DNA from 2 places in the Agrobacterium sp. GW821-FHT02D03 genome. Region 2 is predicted to be linked to the other one. Evidence: predicted binding sites of a transcription regulator. Region 2 holds the regulator's gene; the other holds the start of a gene.
What was found. The regulator PhoB, encoded in region 2, activates phosphate uptake and scavenging genes when phosphate is short. The targets are predictions, from matches to a motif close to TGTCATNNANCTGTCAT.

Region 1 (5,667 bases), 1.2 Mb from region 2:
TGGAACAGGGCTGGAGCGTCAGGCTCGTATATATGCGCCTCTTCGTGCCGGTGTTTCATTCCACCACGTCCGGCACGCAGGAAATCGAAGGGATCGACGACGATTGATATGCGTAAAAAAGCCGCGCCGAATGTTTTCGGCGCGGCTCTCACGAAGCGCTCTGTTTTTAGCGCTTGGCAACGCCCGGCAGTGTCACGCGGAACACCTGGAACATGGTGTCCACATCCGCATCACCTTCCGCCTTGTACGACTTCCCAACCTGGAAACCGTCCTGCGTCAGGAAGTCGTTGTCATTGGCGACGAAGAGGAAATAATCATCCGGTGCGGAAGCATCGAGGACGCTTGCAATCGACATAGCCTCCCACTTCTCCGACAGGTTGTTCTTGTCGTTCGGGGCGCCATTGTGCAGGCCGACGCGGGCAAGCTCCTTGCTGTCGTTCAGATCGATGAAGTCATGCAAAGCGGCTGGCTTGATGGCGCTATCCAGGACACCCTTGGGCGCAACCGGCTTCACATCGTCGAATTCGCCACCGGCGATGTCCGTCGCGCCGGAGAGATCTACAAGTTCTATTCTGCGGTAGACCGACGTATCGCCCTTCATACCCTGACCATTGTTGCTGTCGCGCGCCAGCATCAGGAATGCCTTGTCCGACAAAGCCAGGATCTCGCTCTGTGCTGCGACGAGCTTCTTGTCCTTGCCCTCGAACTTCGGCAGCGGCACGACATATTCATGCACGAGCTTCAGGTGATCGACATCGGTCGCATCATAGACCAGTGCGCGGGTGTGATCGCGGGTCGACGAGGAATCGCCGCCATCCTGACGGGTTGCCGATTGCAGAACGGCGATAAGATATTTGCCATCCGGGGTCAGCGACATGCCTTCCAGACCCTGATTGTTCTGGCGCCCGGTTTCGGGGTCCTTCGGATCGGGCTTCTTGCCACCTTCGCCCACATTGTTGGACGAGAAGTTGATCTCACCCTTGCGCATCGGCAGCAGCGCCTTTGGCGGCTGCGTGGCCGAGATCATCTTACCGTCGGTAGAGAAGTGATAGATATAGGGGCCGTACTCGTCGCTGATGAGGAACGAGCCGTCCGCCAGACGCACCACCGCCTCGGCATCGAGAGAGACTTTGCCTGTAGACGCAAAAGGCAGCACTGGCGTCGTGCCACTCGCCGGACGGGTACCGGCCTCAGGGTCGAGGCCTGTCATGTTCTTGCCCTGCTCATCGGTCAAAAGCAGCGTATCGGCAAGCGTCGCCTGAACACCCGTCTGCTGCTTGTCCGCAGCCACGTCGCCGCCCGTTGCGGGCATCAGCGTCACGTCGATCTTGTTGATTCGGGCATTGTAATCCGTCGTTCCTTCGACATTGTAGCCACGGTCCGGCAGCAACCATAGGGAACCGCGATAGCCATCGCCTTCCCTCTTCCAGCTGGTGCCATCGATCGCCATACCCGAGCCGGAGCCAAAGGTTTCGCCGAACTTGTCGCGCTGGCTGGCGGGAATACGACCAACGGCGACCAAGCCCTTGCTCGCGTATCTGACGCCGTTTGCAGCGGCGGTGGTTTCAGCCATCACGGCAGCAGGAAACATGAAGATCGATGCCGCCAGGGCGGCAGCAAGCCGGCGAGAGGCAGAGAAACGGAGTGATGTCATGGAACGGTATCCTTGAGAAAACAAAGAAAGACGAAGTCTTCGACACAGCATGTAGCGCGGGCGCACCATGTTCCGGTTCGTGAAGAAGCCTGCTCCCTGGCATCCGTCTCTAAGATCGATCCATGACACTTGCATGACGGCTGAGATTTATGCCGTTGGCAGGCTTAGACGAGCTTTCGGTCGCCGGCCGCAAACTTTGCCTTGAGAAGGCATTCGTCATATTCGGACTGCGCGGTGGAATCGAAGACAATCCCGCCACCGACATTGAAGGTCGCGCGCCCATCGTCGAAAAGGGTGATGGTGCGGATCGCGACCGAGAACCGCATGTCACCCTTTGGTGAAATCATGCCGATCGCGCCGCAATAGACGTCGCGCGGTCCGACCTCCAGGTCATGCAATATCTCCATCGCCCGCATCTTCGGTGCTCCCGTTACCGAGCCGCACGGAAACAGTGCTGCAAAAATATCGGCGATCGTCATGTCCGGCAGGAGCTCTGCGCGCACATGGCTGACCATCTGGTGCACGGTCGGATAGGTCTCGATCTCGAAGAGCTTTGGCACATCCAGAGTACCGACTTCTGTGATCCGCGAAATGTCGTTGCGCAGAAGATCGACGATCATGCGGTTTTCGGCGAGCGTCTTCTCGTCCTTGCCCATAGCGGAAATGATCGCCGCGTCCTCATCAGCCGACGCTCCGCGCTTGACCGTACCCTTCATCGGATGGGTCTCGATCCAGCCATCCGCATTAATGGAGAAGAAGAGTTCCGGCGAGCGTGACAGGATGATGGGGCCGTCCAGATGAACCAGCGCACCATATTTGACTGGCTGTCGCTCGACCAGAGACCAGAAGGCGAGAAGCGGATCGCCATGCCACCGACCAGTGACAGGCATGGTAAGGTTAGCCTGGTAACAATCTCCTTGGCGGAGATGCTGATGCAGTCGATTGAACTGTTTCTCGTAATCAGCAAAGGTCCATGACGCCGTGAGATCGCTCAAAAAATCGTCAGGCACCATAAGTTTCAATGGCTTGGATGCCGCATGTGTATCACCGGATGGTGACGAAAACACACCAAAGCACAATAGCGGGCAAGCCCGATCTTGCTCTGCCAGAGGCCTCAGCTTGGGCTCGAAAAGGTATCCTGCCTCATAGGACATATAGCCGGCTAAATATTTTCCGCTGGTTCTGGCGGCCTGCATTTTTTCAAGCGCAGGAAACACGTCGCTGGCCTCATGCGCAACGATAATCTCCTCCGGCTCCGTAAACAGCGTCACGGTGCCGGTCGTATCGTCACGAAAAAGAACGTAAGGCGCATCTAGCATTCAGCTATCCGATGATGGTTGTCACACCGGATCGATATCGCCTTTCGCCCACATTTCAATGGTCTCCGCGTAGAAATCCGGAAAGCGACCTTCTTCGATCGATTTGCGAATCCCCTGCATCAACTCCTGATAATAGGCGAGATTGTGCCAAGACAGAAGCATGCCACCGAGCGCTTCATTGGAACGTACCAGGTGATGGAGGTAAGCCCGCGAATAATCGCGCGATGCCGGGCAGTTGGACTGCTCATCCAACGGACGCATGTCTTCCGCGTGGCGGGCGTTGCGGATATTCACCCTGCCTCGGCGGGTAAAGGCAAGGCCATGACGACCGGAGCGGGTCGGCATCACGCAATCGAACATGTCGATGCCGCGTGCCACGGATTTCAAGATATCGTCCGGCGTGCCGACGCCCATCAGGTAGCGTGGCTTTTCGGTCGGCAGAACCGGCAGCGTCGTATCGAGCATGGCAAGCATCACGTCCTGCGGCTCGCCCACCGCAAGACCGCCCACGGCATAGCCCTTGAGATCGAGTTGTTTCAGCCCTTCGGCGGAGCGAATACGCAGGTCAGGCTGGTCGCCACCTTGGACGATGCCGAACATCGCCTTACCCGGCTGCTCGCCGAATGCAACCCGGCAGCGTTCCGCCCAGCGCAAGGACATTTCCATCGCGCGTTCGATTTCCTTGCGCTCGGCAGGAAGTGCCACGCATTCATCGAGCTGCATCTGGATGTCCGAATCGAGCAACCCCTGGATCTCGATGGAGCGTTCCGGCGACATGTGATGAAGCGAGCCATCGACATGGCTCTTGAAGGTCACGCCCTTCTCATCCAGCTTGCGCAGGCCAGACAGCGACATCACCTGGAAGCCGCCACTGTCTGTCAGGATCGGATGCGGCCAGCGAATCAGCTCATGCAGACCACCCAGACGCGCCACACGCTCCGGGCCGGGGCGCAGCATCAGGTGATAGGTGTTGCCGAGAATGATATCGGCGCCAAGCTCCCGGACCTGATCGAGGTACATCGCCTTGACGGTACCGACGGTGCCAACCGGCATGAAGGCGGGCGTGCGGATGACGCCGCGCGGCATCGCCACTTCGCCGAGACGCGCGCCGCCGCTGGTTGCTCTAAGGGTGAAGGTGAAGTTCTCGTGCATCAGACTTTCCGGAACAGCAGGCTGGAATCGCCATAGGAATAGAAGCGGTAGCCGGTTTCGATGGCATGAGCATAGGCAGCCCTCATCGTCCCCAGCCCGCAGAAGGCCGAAACCAGCATGAAGAGCGTGGACTTCGGCAGGTGAAAATTGGTCATCAGAATATCGACCGCTTTGAAGCGGTAGCCGGGCGTGATGAAGATACCGGTGGCGCCGGACCATGGACGTATCTGCCCGTCATCACCAGCCGCACTTTCGATCAGCCGCAGCGATGTCGTGCCAACACAGACGATGCGCCCGCCCCTTGCCTTCACCGCGTTCAGCTTCTGCGCTGTCTCATCCGAGACGTAACCGATCTCGAGATGCATCTTGTGATCATTGGTATCGTCTGCCTTGACCGGCAAGAACGTCCCCGCCCCGACATGCAGCGTGACGAAATGGCGCTCGACCCCAGCCTTATCCAGCGCGTCAAAGAGTGCCGGGGTGAAATGCAAACCCGCAGTCGGTGCGGCAACGGCGCCTTTTTCGCGGGCATAGATGGTCTGGTAGTCCGTCTGGTCCTGCGCATCTTCGGCGCGTTTCGCGGCGATGTAAGGCGGCAGCGGGATATGGCCGACAGAAGCAATGGCCTCATCCAGCACCGGTCCGGAGACGTCGAAGAGCAGTGTGATTTCGCCCTCGTCGCCCTTTTCCTCGACCGTCGCTTCCAGGAAAGCGAGACCGCAGCCATTGTCGCGCTCATAACCGAAGCGGATGCGATCGCCTGCCTTGATGCGCTTGCCCGGCCGCGCAAAGGCCTTCCATCGGCTGGCGTCGGCACGCATGTGAAGCGTTGCCGAAACCGGGGTCTCCTGCGCGCCATCGCGCAACCGCACACCTTCGAGTTGGGCAGGAATGACCCGCGTATCGTTGAAGACCAAGGCATCGCCGGGCTTCAGGAAGCTCGGAAGATCGAAAACCTGATGATCGGTCATACGATCCGTATTGGGATCCACGACAAGCAGGCGTGCGCTATCGCGCGGATTGGCTGGGCGCAGCGCAATATTCTCCTCGGGGAGATCGAAATCGAACAGGTCAACGCGCATTTGAAGGCTCTTATCAAGTGTCTCGATCGGCTCGCATTGCCCTGCCATATCGGCAGCGAAACGAGCAGAATATCAAAACCCGCCTCGCAGAGACTGCCGGCGGGTCATGGTTGGCAAAAGATAGCCGTGCTGCACTCGGCAAACGTCATCCCGCCCTGCCAGTCAGCAAGGCGGGAGACTTCACTTTGATCAGGCGGCAGATGCCAGACGGATCGAGACGATCGAATCGGGATCCTTGACGGGCTCGCCCTTCTTGATCTTGTCGATGGCGTCCATGCCCTCGATCACCTGGCCCCAAACGGTGTACTGCTTGTTGAGCCACGGAGAATCCGTAAAGCAGATGAAGAACTGCGAGTTGGCGGAATTCGGGCTCTGCGAGCGCGCCATGGAGCAGGTGCCGCGGACATGCGGAATGGCTGAGAATTCAGCCTTCAGGTCTGGCTTCTCGGAGCCGCCCATG
Region 2 (5,667 bases):
ACCCGCGCCTTGATGCCGAGCAGCAAACCTTCGCCACGGATTTCCTCGATCACATCCGGATAACGGTCCTTCAGCGACGCCAGTCCCTGGCGGAAGATCAGCGCGACATCGCGCACATGCTCGATGAAGCCGTCGGCCAGAACGATATCCAGCACGGCGTTGCCGGCTGCCATGGCCAGCGGATTGCCGCCATAGGTCGTGCCGTGCGAGCCTGCTGTCATGCCGGACGCGGCTTCTGCCGTTGCGAGGCATGCACCGAAGGGGAAGCCACCGCCAATGCCCTTGGCAACTGCCATGATATCGGGCGTGACGCCCGAGCGCTCATGGGCAAAGAACTTGCCGGTACGGCCAACGCCGGTCTGCACTTCGTCGAAGATCAAAAGCAGGCCGTGCTCTTCGCAGAGCGCCCGCAGCGTGCGCAGGAACTCGGGCTGAACGACACGGATACCGCCTTCGCCCTGGATCGGCTCGATCAGAAGGGCAGCCGTTTCCGGAACGATCGCCGCCTTCAGCGCTTCGAGATCGCCGAATGGCACCTGGTCGAAGCCTTCCACCTTGGGGCCGAAGCCCTCGAGATATTTGGCCTGGCCGCCAGCTGCGATGGTGGCGAGTGTGCGGCCATGGAATGCACCTTCGAAGGTGATGATGCGGAATTTTTCCGGATGGCCGTGCGTGTACTGATAACGGCGTGCCGTCTTGATGGCGCATTCCAGCGCCTCCGCACCGGAGTTGGTGAAGAACACCTTGTCGGCGAATGTCGCATCCGTCAGCCGCTTTGCCAGCACTTCCTGGCCTGCAACCTCATAAAGGTTGGACAAATGCCAGACCTTCTCGACCTGTGCCTTGAGGGATTCAACCATATGGGGATGGCTATGGCCGACCGAGGTAACCGCAACGCCCGCACCGAAATCGAGATATCGCTCGCCGCTTTCCGTGATCAGCCAAACGCCCTCGCCTCGTTCGAAGCGCAGGGGGGCTCTGGAAAACGTATCGAACAACGGCCCGGATTTGGGGGCAGTTTCGGCCATGGCGACATCACTCCTTACGTCAAGTCGGGACAGACGACTGTCAATAGGGCTCGCGGGTTATCCCTGCCCTGAAAATCAAAAATGCCGCCTCGCGGCGGCCTGCATGCTGTCTTCATTGCGAGAGCACTATTGTCACTTCCCCGCCTAATGTCAACAAATCTCGGCACTTCCGGGCAGTTACAAGCCTTGGTAGGTGCTTGCCGCGCAGGCCCGAGGTGTTGCCTTTCTGACTCACAGGGGAAGCAAGTTGGGGAAAACCGGAAAATCGATTCCAGATGATTCCTGCGACTCTTGTCACGGAGTCAACCGACGATTAGGTTAACCGTCAATTACTAGACTGCAATGCGGCGGAACTAGTCACCTACAATCTGGCGAATGGCCTGCGCGTGGTTCACTCCATGGCATAGTAGGTGGATTCTGCCCGAAAACAACGCGACGAGCGGAGAAGCGGCATGAACTGGACGGACGAACGAGTAGAAAAGCTCAAGAGATTATGGTCCGAAGGGCTTAGCGCAAGCCAGATCGCAGCACAACTAGGCGGTGTGAGCCGCAATGCCGTCATCGGCAAGGTTCACCGCCTCAACCTGCCAGGTCGCGCCAAGGCCGGCGGCACGGTCGCCACGTCGCGTCCTGCGCCCAAGCGTCCCGCAGCAGCGCCGCGTCCGGCAAGCTATGCGGCTCCGGCCCGCGCTGCGACCAGCCGTCCAGCACCGGCCCGTAGCTCTGGTGCCCTCGCTTTCAAGGAAGACATGGACATCGACACCGTCGAGCCCATGGAATATGTTCGTTCTTCCAACAATGTCGTTATCCCGATCTCGCGTCGCCTGACGCTGACGGAACTGACCGAGCGCACCTGCAAGTGGCCGGTGGGCGACCCGCTCAAGGACGACTTCCATTTCTGCGGCTGCGAGGCGTCTGAAGCCTCGCCCTACTGCAAGTTCCACGCGAAGATGGCCTACCAGCCGGTCAGCGAACGCCGCAAGGCGTAAGGTCTGTCTCAGAACCAATTCAGAAAGCGGGCTTCGGTCCGCTTTTTTATTGGGCGGTCTCCAGCTTTGCCAAATAATCCAAGCTTGCCTGCAGCAATAATCGCGCCCAGACTATCATCATGGACGCGATCGACACACTGCACGACTATATCTCGGCGCTATGGGCCGGGGCCGTCGACACGCCCTTCCCGCCAATCCCGCGCCGCGCACGTGGCGACGGAACCGTTTACGTCGAATGGCGACGCGGCAGCTACTGGCTGATCTGCGAGGAGCGCGGAGAGGAATATTGGCGTCGGGAAGCCAAGGACATGGACGATGCCGCCTTCCAGTTGATGTCGATCGTGGCGGGAGAAGTGGTGCGCGATCGCGAGCTTGCGGTTCGGGAAAAGGCAGACCGCCAGTCGACCGGCCCGGACGACTATTCGCGCTGGAACTGGATGTACCAGGAGATCGAACTGATGGGCGCGATCAAGGAGAGCTATGGCGCTCGAACTCGAGCCAATTATGCTGAGGTGCTGACCCGCAGCCCGTTGTCTAAGGACGAGATAGACGCCGCGCGATATCCCGTTCCGTCCACATTGATCTGACGCCGGGAAGCCAAGGGCTACCCTCTCTGACACGGCGAGAATAGGAGCGCTTGTACCTTCAAGCAAAGCGCTCCCGAGGCCGATCAGGCTTCCATGGAATAGCCGGCGCCCCGAACGGTGCGAATGACATCCTGCATGCTGGAGAAATTCAGCGCCTTACGCAGGCGACCGACATGGACGTCCACCGTGCGCTCATCCACATAGATATCATGTCCCCAGACACCGTCGAGAAGCTGGGAACGGGAAAACACACGACCTGGCGAGGTCATGAGAAATTCCAGCAGGCGGAATTCGGTCGGCCCGAGACGGACTTCGCGGCTCTTGCGATGGACACGGTGCGTCTCACGATCGAGCTCGATATCGCCGCATTTCAGCACCGAGGACAGGACCTCCGGCTTGGCGCGGCGCAGCATCGCTTTAACGCGCGCCATCAGTTCCGGCGTGGAGAAGGGCTTCACGACATAGTCGTCCGCGCCCGTCGCCAGACCACGAACCCTTTCGCTTTCCTCACCGCGCGCCGTCAGCATGATGATCGGCAGACGTTCGGTTTCCGGCCGCATGCGCAGGCGACGGCAAAGCTCGATGCCGGAGACGCCCGGCAACATCCAGTCGAGGATCAAAAGATCCGGCGTGCGCTCCTGAAGGCGAATCTCCGCCTCGTCGCCACGCGGAATGGTGTCCACGTCATAGCCTTCGGATTCGAGATTGTAACGGAGGAGGACGCTCAGCGCCTCCTCATCTTCGACAACGGCGATTTTTGGCACCATGGCTCCAGATCCTATCTGTCGCTTACTCGGTCACAGCGCCGAGCGTGTTGGAACTATCGTCCTTCGGACGCTCACCTTCCGGCTGGCTGCCAGTGGTCATGTAGTAGATGGTCTCGGCGATGTTGGTGGCGTGGTCGCCAACGCGCTCGATGTTCTTGGCACAGAACAGAAGATGCGTGCAGGTGGTGATGTTGCGCGGATCTTCCATCATGTAGGTCAAAAGCTCGCGGAAGAGCGAGGTGTACATCGCGTCGATTTCCTCGTCGCGCTCGCGGATGGCCTGGGCCTTTTCCGCTGACCGCGTGGAGTAGACGTCCAACACTTCCTTCAACTGCACAAGCGCCAGTTCCGAAAGATGCTCAAGGCCACGCGCCAGTTTGCGCGGAACGCCGGTGCCGGCAACAGCGATGACGCGCTTGGCGGTGTTCTTGCCCAGATCGCCGACGCGCTCCAGGTCTGCGGCAATGCGCAGCGAACCGATGATTTCGCGAAGGTCTGCTGCCATCGGCTGGCGCTTGGCAATGGTGACGATCGCCTTGTCGCCGATTTCGCGCTCGGCGTGATCGAGGATCGTATCGTCCGAGATGACCTTTTGTGCCAGGGCCGCATCGGAATTGACGAGTGCGCGCACGGCATCGGCGCACATCTGCTCGGCCAAGCCGCCCATTTCGGCGATCCGGCGGCTGAGGAACTTCAGCTCCTCATCATAGGCGGACATGATGTGGGAATGTGTCGACATGTTCGTAGTCTCCAGTTTCGAAACGCCCTGTCGCAAGCCTTTTTAGTGGCTCAAGCGACAGGCGCGGTGGGATGCGCAAGCAAGAGCAGGATCAGCCGAAACGACCCATGATATAGTCCTGGGTGCGCTGGTCATCCGGGTTGGTGAACATCTTGTCCGTATCGTTCTCCTCAACCAGGTGGCCGAGGTGGAACATGGCGGTACGCTGCGAAACGCGAGCGGCCTGCTGCATCGAGTGTGTCACGATGACGATGGTGTAGTTGGCACGAAGCTCGTGGATCAACTCTTCCACCTTGGCGGTCGCGATCGGGTCAAGCGCCGAGCATGGCTCATCCATGAGGATGACTTCCGGTGAAACGGCGATGGCACGTGCGATGCACAGGCGCTGCTGCTGGCCGCCGGACAGCCCCGTGCCGGATTCTTGCAGGCGGTCCTTCGCTTCGTTCCAGAGGCCTGCCTTCTGCAGGGCGGACTCGACGATCTGGTCCATATCCGCCTTGTTGCGGGCAAGACCGTGGATGCGCGGGCCGTAGGCAATGTTTTCGTAGATCGACTTCGGGAATGGGTTCGGCTTCTGAAACACCATGCCGACGCGAGCGCGAAGCTCGACGACATCGATGGCAGAATCGTAGATATCCTCACCATCGAGCGTAATCTCGCCGGTGACGCGGCAACCATCGATCGTATCGTTCATGCGGTTCAGCGTGCGCAGAAAGGTGGATTTGCCACAGCCTGAGGGGCCGATGAGAGCCGTCACCGTGTTTTCGCGAACGTTGAGCTTCACATCGTAAAGGGCGCGCTTCTCACCGTAATATACGGAGACGTCCTTGCCGATCATCTTATAGGAAACTTCATTCATTTTCTTGTCCAGCGCCTTTTCAACTGCTGCTTCCGACAACATGTTCATTGTTCCGTTCTCCCTTGCTTCTTATCGCATTTCCGAGCAGAAAACCGGTATCCACATTTCCTCGAAATGCTTTACCAGCGCCGTTCGAAGCGGCGACGCAGCAGGATTGCGCCCACATTCATCACCAGGAGGAACATAAGCAGGATGATGATAGCGCCAGATGTTCTTTCGACAAAGGCGCGTTCGGCTTCATTGGCCCACATGTAGATCTGAACCGGCAGGGCCGTTGCAGGATCAAGCGGGGTCGTCGGGTAATTCGCCACGAAGGCCACCATGCCGATGAGAAGGAGCGGCGCGGTTTCGCCAAGCGCGTGTGCAAGGCCGATGATGGTGCCGGTCAGGATGCCCGGCATGGCAAGCGGCAGCACGTGATGGAAGATGGTCTGCATCTTCGAGGCACCGAGACCGAGCGCTGCGGCGCGGATCGAAGGTGGCACAGCTTTCAAGGCAGCGCGCGTGGCGATGATGATGGTCGGCAGCGTCATCAGCGTCAGCACCAGACCACCGACCAGCGAGGCCGAGCGCGGAAGGCCCATGAAGTTGATGAAGACCGAGAGACCAAGCAGACCGTAAACGATGGATGGCACCGCTGCCAGGTTGTTGATGTTGACCTCGATAAGGTCCGTCAGGCGGTTTTTCGGCGCGAACTC

Region 1: AC07U5_RS07285 (esterase-like activity of phytase family protein) is a predicted target of PhoB. The motif match lies at 1,777-1,793, and genes of this name have one in related genera.

What each region holds. Positions count from the first base shown of each region.
Region 1 is NZ_JBWKVN010000001.1:1,555,006-1,560,672, reverse strand. Features, by position in the region: gene AC07U5_RS07290 (hypothetical protein) at 1-107, shown strand, start outside; gene AC07U5_RS07285 (esterase-like activity of phytase family protein) at 167-1,654, opposite strand; gene AC07U5_RS07280 (aminodeoxychorismate synthase component I) at 1,819-2,973, opposite strand; gene tgt (tRNA guanosine(34) transglycosylase Tgt) at 2,995-4,125, opposite strand; gene queA (tRNA preQ1(34) S-adenosylmethionine ribosyltransferase-isomerase QueA) at 4,125-5,207, opposite strand; gene AC07U5_RS07265 (peptidylprolyl isomerase) at 5,397-5,667, opposite strand, start outside.
Region 2 is NZ_JBWKVN010000001.1:2,724,646-2,730,312, forward strand. Features, by position in the region: gene AC07U5_RS12955 (aspartate aminotransferase family protein) at 1-1,028, opposite strand, end outside; gene AC07U5_RS12960 (GcrA family cell cycle regulator) at 1,481-2,017, shown strand; gene AC07U5_RS12965 (Imm63 family immunity protein) at 2,137-2,604, shown strand; gene phoB (phosphate regulon transcriptional regulator PhoB) at 2,688-3,371, opposite strand; gene phoU (phosphate signaling complex protein PhoU) at 3,394-4,110, opposite strand; gene pstB (phosphate ABC transporter ATP-binding protein PstB) at 4,202-5,017, opposite strand; gene pstA (phosphate ABC transporter permease PstA) at 5,089-5,667, opposite strand, start outside.